Regions from separate parts of the Brachybacterium zhongshanense genome, predicted to be linked through region 2. Evidence: predicted binding sites of a transcription regulator. Region 2 holds the regulator's gene; the other holds the start of a gene.

Region 1 (8,217 bases), 1.4 Mb from region 2:
AAGTCGTTCCCGAAGTCCCCGAACATGTACCCGATCTTGTCGCGGAGCCCGAACGGGCGCGGGGTCCGGGTCCCGGTGGTGGGGGCCGGTGCTGCGGCGGTGCTCATGGTGCGCACTCCTGTCTCATCGTTGAGTTCGGGCACACGGGGCTCCGGGTCCTGGGGCGGAGGTGTCCGGGGGCGGTGCCTGCGACCCGGTCGGCGGCGATCCGTGCGGACCAGGTGCATGGAGTCTGCGTCCGGTTTGTCGCGGGCCCCGCCGGTTTGCCGATTGTTGCACCGGGTGTTGCCGTGCCGGCGAGCCTGCCGGTCACTGAAGATAGCGCTGTGACCTCGGTCGACGTCGAAGGTCCGGTGTCGCATCCGTTGCGCTGGTTGCCGTGTGTTGCGCCGTCTCGGCACGGCGGTGGCCGCCTGTTGCCACGGAGGCCGCCGGGAGCGGGCGTCGGAGCGCTCGAGATGCCAGGTCGATGGCGACGGGAGGGCGACATCGCGCTGACCTGCGTCGACGATTCGGGCATAGCGTGACGCCGGTCACCGGGATGTCACCATCGGGCCCCCGGATCGACGTCTGCACGGCACGGGCTCGTCCCCCGGCGTTCCTAGCGTCGGCGGCGGCCATCGCCCCCGACGCTGGAGACATCCCCGTGCCTGTCCGGTTCCCCCGCCGTCCCGCTCCCGCTCTTCCTCGCACCCCCTTCGCCCTTGCGGCAGCCCTCGCCGTCGGCGCCGCCCCGATGCTCACCGCGGCGGCGCCGCTGACGATCGCCGCGCCGTCGGCCCCTGTCGTCGTCCCGAGCGCGCCGACCTCCCGGACCCCTCTGCCGACCCCGGACGTGGAGGCTCCGACGCCCGATGTCCTCTCCGTGGACGTCGAGGCGAGCTCCACCGCGGAGACGGCGCAGGGCCGCGCCGCGACCGTCTTCGGCGCGGAGCCGACGATCGCCGAGGATGAGGCCCTCGGCCGCGACGTCGTCTCCTTCGACGGCACCAACGCGATCCGCTACGACTTCGCCGACGGCTTCGAGAGGACCGAGAAGGCTGTGACGATCGAGTGCACCGTCCGCTTCGACGGAGGCCTCACCGACAGCACCGGAGAGGACACCGGCAACTTCTGCGGCGCCAAGGAGGCCGGCGGGTACTCCCTGACGGTCTACGGCTCGACGCTGAAGATGATGGTCAACGTCGACGGCACCTACTACGGCGCCGGCGCCGAGGTCCGCGAGGGCGTCTGGTATCACGTCACCGGAGTGTGGGACGGCGACACGGTCCGCCTGTACCTGAACGGTGAGAAGGTCGCCGAGGAGCCGACGACCGCCGGCAGCATCCAGCCGCCGAAGGAGCCCGCCCGCCAGTTCTTCCTCGGCGCCGACACCGATGGCAGCGGGAACCCGCAGTTCCACGGCACCGCCTCCGTCTCCGAGGCCGCGATCCATTCGACCGCGCTCAGCGACGAGCAGATCACCGCCCGCTACGTCTCCGCGCTCTCCGATCGCACGGACGCCGAGGTGGCCGTGCAGCCGGTCAGCCCCGCCGCGGACACGACGCTCACCACGGCGACTCCCCTCGCCGTCGACGTCGAGAACGCGCAGCTCCTGGCGGGGCCGCTCGAGCTCGCGGTCGATGGCGAGCCCGTCGAGCCCGTCGAGCTCGGCGACGCCGTCGGCCCGGGCCTCGGGGCGGGGGAGCACACCCTGAGCTGGAGCGGGGTCGACGCCTTCGGCACCGACGTCTCCGGCTCGTCGACGTTCACCACGGCATCGATCCCGACGGCAGAGGGCGTGAGCACGTCGGTCCGCGACCGCACGGCGACCCTCACCGCGGCCGCGACCGATCCCGACGGTGGGGACCTCACCACCACCTTCCTGGAGGCTGATGTCGCGCACGGGACCGGCACCGTGCAGGGCGTCGTCGACCCGGCAGCGATCGCGGCCGACGGCTCGGTCTCCGCCGACGTCGAGATCCGGGACCCTGAGGAGATCGGGGAGATCGGCGAGCCCCTGGAGGCGCGGTCGACCTCGCAGTCCCCGGCGCTGCGGACCTCGATCCCCTTCTCGGAGGAGGGGCAGACGGTGCTGTGGAGCGGGGAGACCGATCCGGCGCGCGAGATCCGTCTGCTGCTGCTGGACTCGTCGACGGGGCGCTTCGAGGTCGTCGACTCCGCCCGCGGCTCGGCCGACGGCAGCATCGAGCTGAGCGCCTCGGCGACCGCGGCCCACGACTCCGACGGCGAGATCGAGGTGCTGGTCCTGGGTGTCGATCCCTTCGCCGACGACCTCGAGAACGAGGTGCGGGACTCCTTCGAGGACCCCGACGACTATGACTTCTCGCTCATGCACATCACCGACACCCAGTACCTCTCGGAGGGCGCCACGCAGCAGGAGACCGCGGAGGAGCGCGCCGAGTGGGCCTCCGCCTACGAGTCCTCGTACTCGTGGCTCGCCGAGCATGCGGAGGAGTACAAGGTCGAGTTCGTCGCCCACACCGGCGATGTCATCGAGTCCTGGAACACGGGGGCGACCGATCGCACCGTCGCCGAGGAGGAGTTCGCGTTCGCCTCCGAGACCCAGAGGCTGCTGGAGGACACCGGCATCCCGCATGCGGTGCTGCCCGGCAACCATGACAACCTCGGCGGCGGCGACGTCGGCCCGGACAGCCTGTTCGACGAGTACTTCGGCGCGGACCGCTACGAGGCGCTCGCGGCCTCGGAGTCCTGGCAGGAGGCGGGCGCCGAGTACCACCCCTGGCAGGAGGGCGACAACCAGAACAGCTATACGCTGTTCACCGCCGGCGGGCTCGAGTTCATCGCCGTGAGCCTCGGCTACGACGTGACCGAGGAGGAGGCCGCCTGGGCGTCGGACGTCCTGGACCGCTACCCGACCCGCAACGCCATCGTCCTCACCCACGCCTACAACAAGCCCTCTGACGCGGCCGACGGACGCGGGGGCTCCTTCTCGGCCGACGGCTCCCTGATCCTCGAGCAGGTCATCACCGGCCATCCGAACGTCGCCCTGGTGCTGTCCGGCCACGAGCACGGTGTGAGCATCAGCGTCCGCAGGGATGTCGGCGACCAGGGCAACAACATCGTCGAGCTGCTCGCCGACTACCAGTTCTACGAGATCAGCGCCGAGGAGCTGGGGCTGACGGAGGCCGGCGGCTACGACCCGGAGGACGGTCTGCGCTTCGGCTCGGCCTACTTCCGCCTGCTGCAGTTCGATCTGGACGCGGGCGAGATGGCGGTGGACACGTACTCCCCGTACCTCGACGACTTCGGCGCCTCGGAGTACGACACCCAGGGACGCTATGACGGCACCGAGGACGACACCCGGCTGCCGATCCAGCTCGAGACCCGCACGACGACCTTCAGCACGGATGCCCTGCTGGGCCTGACCCCGAGCGATCGGCGGATCGGGGAGGTCGACCACCCTTCCGGCGAGGCCGCGAGCATCCGCTGGAAGCACCTGGACCAGGGGGCCGCCTACGGCTGGTTCGCGGTCACCCGCACGGGGGAGGGCGGCGGCGTCATCCAGTTCAGCACCTTCACGACCGGCGAGGGCGGGGACTCCAGCCCCGGGAAGGGGTGAGGCTGCGGGCCCCTGGCCGATCGTCGGCCGGGGCCGTAGGGTCGGGGCATCGGGCGTCGACGGCGGCGTCCCTCGTGCGCAGGAGGCGTCATGCCGGTCCCCGCCCATTTCTCGATCGTCACGCTCGGTGTCGCGGACGTCGCTGCGTCGGCCGCGTTCTACCGCCGCCTGGGCTGGGAGCAGCGAGGTGACGAGTCCGCGGAGTGACGCTCGCGCTGAACTTCGCCGATGAGGCGGGGGTGGACGCCACCCTGCGAGATGCGCTCCATGCCGGGGCGCGCCTGGTGAAGGCACCGACCCGGGCGGACTGGGGAGGGTACTCCGGATACTTCGCCGATCCCGACGGCCACCTGTGGGAGGTCGCCTACGCGCCCATGATGCCGGCGCGCGAGGATGGCACCATCGAGATCCCGACTTCCTGATCCGAGCGGGGCGCAGGGATCAGAACGGCGGGGGTGAGCCGGCCGACGGCGGGGCGCCGGTCGTGACCGGATCGAGGTCCGGTTCTGGTTCTGGTTCTGGTTCCGGTGGGTCGGGGAGCGGATCGTCGAAGTGCTTCTCGAGCAGCCGCAGCCATTCGGACGGTTCGGCGTCGGGGTAGGCATGGCGGACCGCTCGCAGCTCGCGGTCGAAGCGCCGATCGATGAGATCCTCCCAGGAGCGGAGCAGGTCAGCGGCGAGATCCGGTGTCAGCAGGTCCACGGTGTCTTCGACGTCGCAGATGCGGTGGTCGTCGACTGTCCAGGTGGATGTGCCGTCGGCATTGCGCTCCACGTCGATCAGGCCGAACGTCTTGAGCTGGTGGTGGTGACCGCAGAGCCGGTGGAGGTTCTCGATGCTGGTGGGGCCGCCCTGCTCAGGATGTCGATGATCGAACTCCTCGATATGGTCCATCTCGCCGAAGGTGCCGACGCTGCGAGTGCAGCCGGGGACCGCGCACAGGGGGTTCCGGAGCCGCAGGAACTCGGCCATCTGCTTCGTGGGCGTGTACCGGTCGGCGGGCAGCGGCAGGAACTCTCCAGTGACGGGGTCCGTGAGGATGCGGTACCAGGTGGGCTCGTCAGCGGCGATGTCCCGCGCGAGGGAGGCGGGGATCGGGATGGTCCCGTCGATCACGCCGGGGGCGTCGGACAGGCCGAGCATGCTCATCATCGGCACCACCACCTCCATGCGGAAGCGGCTGCCGTCGACCTCCACGCCGGGCGTCTCGAGGACTGTGCCGGTGAGGATCGCGTAGCGGATCTTCGAGAGCGGCATCCGTCTGCCGGTGCGCTCGACGTCGCCGTCGATGTCGAAGGGGATCTGCTCGCCCTCGAGGACTGCCTGGCGCTGCTGGCGCTGCACCGCGCGTGCGGCCAGGTCGAGCCGGCGCGAGAGGCTGAGGATCTCGTGGATCGGGCCGGTGACCGTGAGGCAGGCCGTGCCGTCGTCGTCCGGGTCGATCTCGACGGAGACGTCCCGCTTCTCGAAGGGGGAGGTCTCGCTGCGCTTGCGGAACCAGGCCAGGAGGATGGACAGCTCGCGCATGAAGCGCTTGAAGGAGATGTTGGCGAGGTCCCAGTCGGCGACGTACTCGTCGACGATGTCGATCTCGTCGTCCTCCAGGCCGCGGACCCGACGCAGCAGGTGCTCGAACCACTCGACCGTCAGATGGCCGTGCTCCAGGCGCTCGAGCACCCGATGGAGGAGGCATACGGCGCGATGGGCATCGCGCATCATGCGCGATGCCCGCGGGATGGTGGTCCGGCGGACGTCGGCCAGGAGGATCGCGTTGACATCGCCCTCGCCGTCGGAGGCGGTCTCGTCCCACAGCTGCGCCATGCGGCGCAGACGGACCGCGTAGGAGAGAGCCTCCCCATGGTGGGTCGCGAAGAGGTCCCGAGCGATCAGAGCCTCGTAGCTGCCGGGATCCACCCCGGCGTCCTCGGCGAAGGCCGAGGGGTCCAGGGGACGGCGTGCGCGGACCGTGCGTCGAGGAGGACGGTCGCCGGATGCCGCCTCCGGCTCCGTCTGCTGCTGCTCCTGCTCCCGCTCCTCCTGTCCGCGGAGGATGCGCGCGGCCGCCTCCGCCCGCGCCTGGATCTGATCCAGGACTCCGGGCCCGAAGACAGGCGCGACAGGACCTGTCGGGACTCCGTCCGACGTCGTGAGCATGGCCGTCCCCCTCCCGAGATCCACCGCCGCGCAGAGCGCGCGACGGTGCCGCCATTGCAGTCTCCGCTACCTTCGCTTGGCTTCCCCATATGTTCCCCACCAGCGGATATGCATCGATCCTAGAACATGTGTTCGACGGATGGAAGGGGTGTGGACAGCGGTGATCTCTTCGTGACTCAGGGGTCCGCGGGAGGAGCTGGGGGAGGAGGGGCCGGCGGAGGGGTGACTGATGTCAGCGCTTGCGGCGGACCAGGATGCGCCACCGCTCCGGGCCGCGCTCGCGGTACTCGGTCGAGAAGGAGTCCCCGTGCTTCGCCTGCAGCTGGAGGAGCAGCGGGACCGGATCGTGCGTCGCAGAGAGGATCAGGCCGGCCTCGAGCGCCAGCGACTCGAGCGCCCCGAAGATCGCCGCATGACGGATCGCGTGCGGAATGGTCTGCACGTCGAGCTCGGGAAGGTCCTCGTCGTGCTCGCCGCAGGCGCAGCCCTGCGAGAGCTTCTGGTCGACGGCCTCGTCGCGCGAACGCTGGATCTCGATGTCTGCCATGGCTTCTCCTGGTCGGTGCTGTGGTCGGCGCTCACCGGTCGCTGAGCCGGGGCGACAGCGACGATGCCGCGATGAATATATTACAGTCGACGCCGTGGAAAAGGATCGTCGGCAGAGCCCGCTGCAGAGCCCGCTGCAGAGCCCGCAGTCGAGCCTGAGCCGACGTACCGCGTCGACAGGGAGGCGGCACTCGTCGTCACGGGAGCTCGTCCTGCGCACGATCGAGGCGCAGCAGGCGCCGGTGTCCCTGAGCGCGCTGGTGCGGTCCACCGGGCTGCACGAGAACACCGTGCGAGGGCATCTCGGGCACCTGCTGGAGGACGGCCACGTCACTCGTCGACGTGCCCGCGCTGAGGGCCGGGGGAGGCCGGCCTGGCTGTGGAGGGCCGTGCGGCAGGGCCCGTCGTCGCCGTACGCGGAGCTCGCCGGGGTGCTGGCGGACGCCCTCGCCCATGCCGCCCCCGACCCTTCGGCGACTGCCCGCGCAGCGGGTCGCCGCTGGGGTCAGGAGATCGCCCGGGACTCGGCGGCCTGCGAGGCGCGGGACGACCCTGCTGGGCCGGACGCCCGTGCGCAGCGGGACATCGTCCTGGCCGTCATGGCGGAGCAGGGGTTCGACCCGGAGGGCAGGGGGCAGGAGATCTCCCTGCGCAGATGTCCGCTCCTCGAGGCCGCCTCGCGGCAGACGCAGGTGGTCTGCGCCGTCCATCGCGGCATGGTCGAAGGAGTCCTCGAGCATCTGGGATCCGAGCCCGGGGAGAGCGTCGACCTGCAGCCCTTCGCGGGCTCGGGCCGATGCTCGCTGCACATGCGGTCGTCGGTGTGATCAGCCTTCCGGGACGGCCTCGCTCATCGCGCACAGCTGGAAGGTCGCGCCCTCGGGGTCGGCGACGGTGGTGATGCGGCCGAAGGGGGAGTCGACCGGGCCGTCGAGGACGGAACCACCGAGCTCGCGGAGCCTCGACAGTGCGGCATCGGTCGCCTCGATGCCCAGGTAGATCCGCCATCCGGTGGCATCCTCCGGCATGAATCCGGTGGCATCGCAGAGCCCCCAGCTGGCGTCCTCGCCGGCCCCGTTCGTGGAGTAGCGGGTCCCGTCGTCCATGGGCTCGCCCATGGGGACCAGGTGGGCGTCGACGACGTCCGTGTAGAACGTCGAGGCGTCGTCGAAGCGGTGGGACATGAGCTCGAACCACACCGGGGAGCCCGGAGCGCCCGTGAACTCGAAGCCCTCGAGATCACCGGGCTGCCACAGCCCGATGTCCTTGCCGGTGGAGTCGAGGAGGACGGCCATGCGGCCCTCGTCGCCGACGTCCATCGGCTCGACCAGCACGGTGCCGTCTGCGGCCTTCGCGCGCTCGAGCCGGGCATCGATGTCGTCGACCGCGAGGAAGACGCCCCAGGTGGAGGGCAGCGGTCCGCCGTCCGGACAGGTCATGCCGGCGACGCCCATGGCACCGCCGACGAGCGCGCCCTCGTTGCGGATGAGGTGGTAGTGGCCGAACTGCTCGCCCATGTCGTCGAAGGTCCAGCCGAACAGGCCGGCGTAGAAGGTCTTCGCTGCATCGAGATCCTGGACGGAGAGGTCGATCCAGGTCGTGGTTCCGGTCCTGCGGCTCATGGTTCCTCCAGCGATGTGCGGTCTGCGACCGACGGCCCGACGGGCCTCGTCGTCCCTCCACGCTAGGAGCCCGCGGCCGACGGCGATTGTCCGATCCTGCTCAGGACTCTGCGCGTCAGCCGCCTGCGGAGCGGCAGAGGCTCGGCAGCGCCGAGAGCATCGGCATGCTGCGTTCGGGCGGCTGCGGGGCGAAGCGGAGGACGATCTGCTCCGACTCCGCGAGCGGTGCTGCGAGCGGCACTGCGAGCGGCGCCGTGAGCGGTTCCGGGTGGGCGGCGACGATGGGGGCCTCGGGGAGCAGGTGGTCCTGCG
Region 2 (8,217 bases):
GACCGCGCTCGACGATGCGGGCGAGGAGCTCAGGGAGTCCCTCGAGCAGATGCCGGACGGCAGGGTCATCGGCGATCTGCCGCAGAGGCTCGGCGATGCCGTCGGCCAGCTGAGGGTGCAGGCCCGCACAGCCCATTCGGACGCCAAGGAGGCGGGGGAGGGCGGTTCCGTGGCGACCGCGGGCGCACGCAAGGCGGTGCGCGCCTCCCTCCAGGAGATCATCGACGTGTGCGAGCGGCTCTCGGCGCCCGACGAGGACGACGTCGTCTCCGTCTCACGGTCCGCGGCGACCGGTCGCTCGAGCCTCCAGGTGGCGCCCATGAGCGTTGCGGGGGCCATGCGCGGGGCGATCCTCGAGGATCGGACGGCCGTGCTGACCTCGGCGACGCTCGCTCTCGGCGGGCGCTTCGAACCGCCGGCGGGCGAGGTCGGCCTGGCTCGTGCGGGTCGCACGGGAGTGGACGAGGTCCCCGCGATGGAGGATCGCGGAGCGTGGGCAGGGCTCGACGTCGGAAGCCCCTTCGACTACCCGCGTCAGGGGATCCTGTATGTCGCCCGGCACCTGCCCGCCCCTGGGCGAGAGGGGACCGCGCTCGCGATGCTCGACCATCTCACCGAGCTGATCGAGGCGTCGCACGGCGGGGCGCTGTGCCTGTTCTCCTCGCGTCGCGGTGCTGAGCTCGCGGCCGAGCACGTCAGAGGGAGGCTCCCGCTGCCTATCGGCGTCCAGGGCGAGGACTCGATGGCGAACCTGGTCCGTGACTTCCGCGAGGGTGAGGACTCGAGCCTGTTCGGGACGCTGACGCTGTGGCAGGGCGTGGACGTCCCGGGGCCCGCCTGTCGGCTGGTCACCATCGACCGGATCCCGTTCCCGCGCCCCGACGATCCCCTGACCTCTGCCCGTCAGGAGCGCATCTCGCAGCGCGGGGGCAACGGCTTCATGTCGGTCTCCGCACAGCATGCTGCGCTGCTGCTCGCACAGGGAGCCGGACGCCTGATCCGCTCTCAGGAGGACCGCGGCATGGTCGCGGTGCTGGATGCGAGGCTGGCGAATGCCCGGTACGGGGGCTATCTGCGTGCAGCGATGCCGCCTCTGTGGCCGACGACGGATCCTGACGTCGCGCTCGGAGCGCTGCGTCGCCTCAGCGGCACCGGCGCCTGAGCGCGGCGGGCCTCGCGGGTCAGACGGAGCGGAGCACCGCGACGACCTTCCCGAGGATCTCCGCATGGTCGCCCAGGATCGGGGCGAAGGCGGGATTGTGCGGCATCAGCCAGACATGACCGTCGCGCTGGACGAATGTCTTCACGGTGGCTTCGCCGTCGATCATCGCCGCGACGATCTCCCCCTTCTCCGCTGTCTGCTGACTGCGCACCACCACCCAGTCGCCGTCGCAGATCGCGGCATCGATCATCGACTCCCCGACGACCTGGAGGAGGAACAGATCACCGTCGCCGACCAGCCGGGACGGGAGCGTGAAGACGTCCTCGACGTGCTCCTCCGCGGTGATGGGGACGCCGGCGGCGATGCGACCGACGAGCGGCACCGCGACAGACGGTCCGCCCGCGGTCGCCTCGGCGGGCTCCGGAGCGGCCGACGGCGCGTCGTCCTCGTCGGGGAGGACGACCTCCATCGCGCGCGGACGCTTGGGGTCGCGGCGCAGGAACCCCTTGCGCTCGAGTGCCTGGAGCTGATGGGAGACGGAGGACGAGGAGGTCAGGCCGACGGCGTCGCCGATCTCTCTCATGGAGGGCGGGTATCCGCGTCCGGCTATCGAGTCCTGGATGGTCTCGAGCACGAGGCGCTGGCGCGCGGTGAGCGAGGGGGACGCTGATCCTTCCGCGTCGCCGACGACCTTGAGTCTCGGCTCCTGGCGGCGTCGGGTGCTCGGGGTCATCGTGAGGGCCTCCTGGCTTCGTCTGTCGGACCCCCGCGATTCCGTGGTCCGTGCTCCCAGGGTAAGCGGGGGCACACGATTCGCCAAACATGTGTTCGAGATAGGTCTTGCGCGTCGCCAATGCCTGACCTACTCTCGCACAGAGGTTCGATCGAACAGGAGTTCGGATATGCAGACGCACATGACCGTCCCCGCGACGTCCGGGATCGCTGCGCAGCAGGCGCGGATCATCTCCCTCCCTGTCCGGGGCGAGGCGACGGCGGCTGCGGCGGGCGCCCCTTCCGCGGGGCGCTCCGCAGCGCGCGGCCCTGTGGCGACCGGCTCCCCGGAGTCGGGTCGCGATGCCGCCGCGGCTCCTTCGAGCGTCCGGCTGGAGATCACGCGGCGCGGCCGCACTGTACTCGCCGCCCTCGCCTTCCTGCTGGGCCTCCTCGTGGCGAGCGTGCTGATCCTGGCCTTCGACGTGCCCAGCGCCCTGGCCGGCCAGGAGGAGGCTGAGGGGGAGGTCGTCACGGTCGCTGCGGGCGACACCCTGTGGGGCTACGCGGAGCGCTTCGCGCCCGAGGGGGTCAGCGAGCAGGAGTACATCGCGCAGCTGCGCACGCTGAACCATCTGCCCACCGGCAGGGTGACCGCGGGCCAGCAGATCGTGCTTCCTGCATCGGGGGCTCTCGAGGACTGATGGCCCTGCCGCCGGAGGGCCCGGTAGTCTAGGGGGATGCACTGTCCCTTCTGCCGTCACCCCGACTCGCGGGTCGTGGACTCCCGGACGTCCGATGACGGATCGACGATCCGACGCCGTCGGCAGTGCCCGAACTGCTCCCGCCGGTTCTCGACCACCGAGACCGCGTCCCTGTCGGTCATCAAGCGGTCCGGTGTGAGCGAGCCGTTCAGCCGCGGCAAGGTGATCTCCGGGGTGCGCAAGGCGTGCCAAGGGCGGCCGGTGAGCGATGATCAGCTGGCCGTGCTTGCGCAGCGGGTCGAGGAGGACATCCGGGCGAGCGGGCAGGCCGAGATCGAGGCCCATGGGGTGGGGCTGGCGATCCTGCAGCCGCTCAAGGAGCTCGATCTGGTCGCATACCTGCGCTTCGCGAGCGTCTATCAGTCCTTCGACTCGCTCGAGGACTTCGAGTCCGCCATCGCACGACTTCGCGAGGAGACCGCCGCGCCGGCTGAGAGGTGAGGGCCGACGAGCCGAGCTCGTCCGTGCGCAAGGGGTCGGCGGCCTCCGCTGCTGTCGGTCCCATGGTGGCATCTGCGCAGGTCACCCTACGTGGAGGTGTGGAATCCGCGCCGAATGTGATGCAGTTCTCAGCTTGATCGGAACAGTGGGTCCCCGGTGTGCGGACTGTGCGTAAGATATCCGTCGTGCGCCGTCGAGGCGCACATCAGATCGGCGGTCGTGGAGGGGAAGCCACGGCCGCCGATCGCTTCTCCGGAGGCTCCGTCGGCGGACCGCATTGCTCCAGTCCGAGCAGCATCCTCTCGGCGATGCCATGCCGTGCCCCGCTGCTCCGCTCCGAGCTCAGATGCTGCTGTCGCCGACGATGCCCGCGGGCAGCGGCCGTGCGTGCACGAGTCCGAGGTGCGCAGTGGGACGGGTCATGGCCACGTAGAGGTCGCCCGCGCCGTGCTCGTCCACCAGCTCGGCGGGCTCCACCACGACCACGGCATCGAATTCCAGGCCCTTCGCGTCCTTCGCTGTCATCACCGAGATCTCGTCGTCCACGCCAGAGGAGCCCGATCCCACCGCGGAGACGCCGGTGCTCGCATGCAGAGCGCGCACCTGCTCGGGAATCCGATGCTCGGCGATGATGACGGCAATCCGGCCGATCCCTTCCGCGTGCAGCATCGACACCTGCTGGGCGGCGGTGCTCTCCAGCGCATCGGCTGCGGACCGTTCGATGGCGGCGCCTCGCTCGCCCTCGCGCACGGACGTCACCGTGGTCACGGGGAGGTCATGCGCATGGGCCATACCCAGGGCGTGCTTCATGATCGTCGCCGGCGTCCGGTAGTTGACCGTCAGGCGCTCGACCTGGAGGCGGTCCTGGATGTAGGGGGCGAGGGCTGACTGCCAGGAGCTGGTGCCGCCGGCCGACGAGGTCTGGGCGACGTCGCCGACGACGGTGAACGACTTGGTGGGGCAGCGGCGCATCAGAGCGCGCCAGCTCATCGGTGAATGCTCCTGAGCCTCGTCGACGACGACGTGGCCGTACGTCCACGAGCGCTCCGATGAAGCGCGCTCAGCGAGCGTGCGACCGTCCCGCACCCGATTGACCTGGTCGGCGAGATCCTCTGCTCGGATCATGCCGGAGGTATCGAAGCTCTCGAGCACCTTGCGGGCGTAGTCGACGTCCGCCTCGCGCCGCTCTGCGGCGTCCCTGGCGCGGGCCTCTTCGGGTGCGGAGTCCTCTCCGAGGATCTCGGCGATCTCATCGAGGAGGGGGACGTCCTCGACCGTCCACGGTGAATCCTTGGGTCTGACCAGGAGGTCGATCTTCTCAGCGAGAGCGCGCGGAGCAGCGGCGCGCAGGCGATCGGGTCGTGAGAGGAGGACCCTCAGGAACCCTTGCGGCGTGTACGGCAGCCAGGCGAGATTCAGCTCGCGACGCACGTCGGGGTCGTGCCGCAGATCGGCAAGGATGTCGGGGCGGTCCTCGGGCACGACGGTGCGTCCGGCGGCCTTGAGCGCAGCTTCGTAGCGCTCGGCGAGCCGATCCAGCGCAGAGCGCACGAAGACGGCTCGAGCGGCGTTGTGCGGCTTGTGCGCGGAACGGGCATCGCGGCGCGCAGAGCGCACGTCCTCCCGTGTCAGGACGAACTCCGTCCCGTCGATGCGCAGGCGGACATCGCGTGCAGGGATCCTCTGGCGCTGCTTGACGGCGCGCGCGAGCAGCTCCGCCATCGCGGCGTCACCCTTCACACGGGCGACCTCGTCCTCGTCGTGGATGCTCGTCTCTATCCCCGGGAAGAGGGTCCCCGGAGTCATCATCACGACGCCAGACTCGCCGAGGCTCGGCAGCACCCGCTCGATGTAGCGCAGGAAGCCCTGCGTGGGCGCCATGATCAGCACCCCCGTGTGCTCCAGCCGGCGGCGATGCGTGTACAGCAGGTATGCGGCGCGATGCAGGGCGACGGCGGTCTTCCCGGTGCCCGGGCCGCCCTGCACCACGAGCACTCCCCGGTTCTCCGAGCGGATGATGCGGTCCTGCTCGCCCTGGATGGTGGCGACGATGTCGCCCATGCGGCCGGTGCGCTGGCCGGAGACTGCGGCGAGCAGAGCGCCCTCGCCCTGCAGGACGACATCGTGGCCGTCCTCGAGCACCGAGGAGTCCAGGACATCGTCCTCGAGACCCGTGATCGTGCGTCCGCGGCTGATCAGATGCCGGCGCAGCCGCACCCCCTGAGGGTCTGCCGAGGTGGCCTGGTAGAACGCAGAGGCGGCGGGAGCGCGCCAGTCCACGAGGAGCTGCTCGCGCTCCGGCGTGAACAGGCCGATGCGGCCGATGTAGCGACGCGCGCCGTCGTCGGTGTCCAGGCGCCCGAAGACCACCGCCCGGCTGACGGAGCGAAGAAGCGCGAGGCGGTCCTCGTACAGGGCCATGAACGAGTCCCGCTCGGAGCGGTTCTGATGGGTGGAGGCGTGCTGGGACGCCTGGATGCGATCGAGATTGCGCTCCACCTGAGCGATGAGCTCGTCGAGCCGCTCGTACAGCCGATCCGCGTACGACTGCTCGCGAGCGAGCTCCCTGGTGAACTGCTGTTCAGCGGCGTCCACGGACATGCTTCCCCTCACGGTCTCCTCGGGTGCGCCGCCGTCCCTGGGAGACCCCGGTCCGGCAGAGCGCGGTGGTCCATTATGGTGGACGGGCCTGGGTGCGTGTGCCATCCGGGAGGCCGCGAGGGAGGAGACGCCGATGCGGGACCCGCGCGATCTCTACGCCTTCGAGGACCCGGAGGTCCTCGATGCCGTTCCCAGGGGAGAGCTGACGCTCGTCCATGCTCTGCCGGGGATGGTGGATGCCGGGGGTGCGTGCCGCATCGCGGCGACCTACCTGCGCGATGAGCTGCGTCATATGCGTCTGGTGAGGTTCGACGCCGACGAGCTCCTGGACTACCGGGGCTCGCGACCGCAGGCCAGGTTCGATGGCCTCAGCTACACCTCCGTCGATGTCCCCGAGGTCACGCTCTCGCTCATGTACGACGAGTCGGATCGCCCCTTCCTCTTCCTCGACGGCCCGGAGCCCGATCTCCAGTGGCGCCGCTTCGCACAGGCGATCATCGATCTCGTCGAGTTCTTCGACGTGGACCGCGTGGTCGGGATGCAGGCGATCCCGATGGCCGTCCCGCATACGCGCCCCATCGGTCTGTTCGCCCATGCCAACGATCCCTCGATGCTCGCCGGGATCGACATGTCCGGCATCCGTGAGGTGGGGCCCGAGGACGATGATGAGACCGACATCGGGGTGCCGGCCGCCTTCGGCGCCCTGCTCGAGCTCGAGCTGGGTCGGTCCGACCACCCGGCGATGGGCTTCGCCGCCCAGGTCCCGCACTATCTCACCAGGACCGACTTCCCCGCCGGCGCCCTCGCCCTGCTTCGGCGGGTCAGCGGTGCGACGGGCCTGGATCTGCCCCTGGTCGATCTCGGGGATCTGACAGAGGCGGCGACGGCGGCGATCGAGTCGACGCTGGTCCACAACGCCGAGGTGCGCCAGATAGTCACCGCGCTCGAGCAGCAGTACGACGCGATGAAGGAGGGGGACGACTCTCCTCTCGCGACCACGATGGATCTCCCGACCGCCGAGGAGCTGGGCGACCGCTTCGAGCGCTTCCTGGCCGACCGGGACGGCAGGGGCCCCGACGCCTCGGCAGGGCCCGACGACTCCGTGTGAGCCTCTGTGCGGGTCCTTGCGAGCCTCTGCGGGCCACTCAGAGCGCCGATGACGCCGGCTTCGTCCGGTTCCTCCCGGTGTTCGTTACGGCTTCGTGACCGGCACCTTCGCTGATCAGTGTGAACGGGGCCACGGCCGTGCCAGAATGGGCACGTTGCGGTGATGCAGGTCCAGCAGGACAGTCCGTCGTCGGTTCCCCGGCACAAGGACGGCACAAGCCTGATGCCACCCGTTCCACGGGGGACGGCTTCACGCGGCACCAGGTCGCATGGGCGGCCGTTGATGGACGACACAGGAAGTGACAGGTATGGCACAGGGCTCGGTCAAGTGGTTCAACTCCGAGAAGGGCTACGGCTTCATCGAGATCGACGGGGGCGGCGCTGACGTCTTCGTCCACCACAGCAAGATCGACATGGACGGCTACCGCTCCCTCGATGAGGGACAGCGTGTGGAGTTCGAGGTCACCCAGGGGGAGAAGGGTCCGCAGGCCGAGCAGGTCCGCCCTCTCTGAGAACCCTCGGGAACAGAAGCGACGACGGGTCGGTCAGGAGCGAGAGCTCCTGACCGACCCGTCCTCCGTTCCTGCTCTCGCTGGAGGGCATCGCCATCCGCGGAAGGCCATCGCCGTCTGCGGACGAGAGTCGACCGGCCGCTGTCGCTGGCCGGCGCCCGTCCGGTGCTGCGGTCAGCCGTCCTCGAGCACCCTGCCCGAGCGTCGGATCTGCTCGACCTGCTCAGGCCTGGCAAGGCGCACGGATACGGCATCGGAGCGCAGCGCCCGATCCACTCCCTCGGGCAGGGGCCTGCTCGACGCCATCAGCACGCAGTTCCCGCGGCGCTTGCCGGAGAGATGGGCCGGCTCAGCGATCACGCCGACGTGCGGGAAGGCCAGTGAGAGCGTGGCCAGCTCATCGGCAAGGAGCCGGGTGCCCGGGGGAGCGGCGCAGTTGGCGAGGTATATGCCTCCGTCCTTGAGGACTCGCGCCGCATGCTGCGCCGCCCGGGAGCCGATGAGGGACCGAGGAGTCGTGTCGCCGGCGAAGACATCGCGCACCAGGACGTCGAATCGGTCGTCGCGCCACGCGGCGAGGGCCGCCGCGGCGTCGTCGACGCGGATGCGCAGCTGGGGCGACCGAGGCAGGTCGAACCACTCGCGCACGCGCTCGGCCAGCAGCGCGTCGAGCTCGACGACGATCTGGCGTGATCGCGGGGAGCGCGAAGCGATCGCCCGTGGGAGCGAGCAGCCTGCCCCTCCGAGGTGCGCGATCTGGGGGGAGGCGCCCTCGGCGGCGCCGGACGGAGCGCGCTCGGCTGGGCCTCCGGGTCGCATGCGGTCGCCCTCGAGATGGTGCGTGATGACGATCATCATCCAACGCATGTACTCGAAGACGAGGTGCTCGGGATCGGGATGCAGATGGGAGGACGGGACT

The links. Region 2 encodes LexA, which represses DNA repair genes until DNA is damaged. Its sites were predicted from a motif close to TCGAACANNTGTTCGA; they were not measured.
Region 1: ACZ5AJ_RS02680 (HNH endonuclease signature motif containing protein) is a predicted target of LexA. The motif match lies at 5,858-5,873, and genes of this name have one in related genera.

What each region holds. Positions count from the first base shown of each region.
Region 1 covers NZ_AP043790.1:584,321-592,537, forward strand. Annotated here, with positions in the region: gene ACZ5AJ_RS02665 (MFS transporter) at 1-107, opposite strand, end outside; gene ACZ5AJ_RS02670 (laminin G domain-containing metallophosphoesterase family protein) at 647-3,583, shown strand; gene ACZ5AJ_RS02675 (VOC family protein) at 3,787-4,005, shown strand; gene ACZ5AJ_RS02680 (HNH endonuclease signature motif containing protein) at 4,025-5,737, opposite strand; gene ACZ5AJ_RS02685 (DUF2249 domain-containing protein) at 5,970-6,284, opposite strand; gene ACZ5AJ_RS02690 (helix-turn-helix transcriptional regulator) at 6,379-7,110, shown strand; gene ACZ5AJ_RS02695 (VOC family protein) at 7,111-7,905, opposite strand; gene ACZ5AJ_RS02700 (helix-turn-helix domain-containing protein) at 8,021-8,217, opposite strand, start outside.
Region 2 covers NZ_AP043790.1:1,994,261-2,002,477, reverse strand. Annotated here, with positions in the region: gene ACZ5AJ_RS08980 (ATP-dependent DNA helicase) at 1-1,162, shown strand, start outside; gene lexA (transcriptional repressor LexA) at 1,182-1,895, opposite strand; gene ACZ5AJ_RS08970 (LysM peptidoglycan-binding domain-containing protein) at 2,065-2,577, shown strand; gene nrdR (transcriptional regulator NrdR) at 2,614-3,078, shown strand; gene ACZ5AJ_RS08960 (HelD family protein) at 3,421-5,679, opposite strand; gene ACZ5AJ_RS08955 (proteasome assembly chaperone family protein) at 5,813-6,787, shown strand; gene ACZ5AJ_RS08950 (cold-shock protein) at 7,095-7,298, shown strand; gene ACZ5AJ_RS08945 (spermidine synthase) at 7,473-8,217, opposite strand, start outside.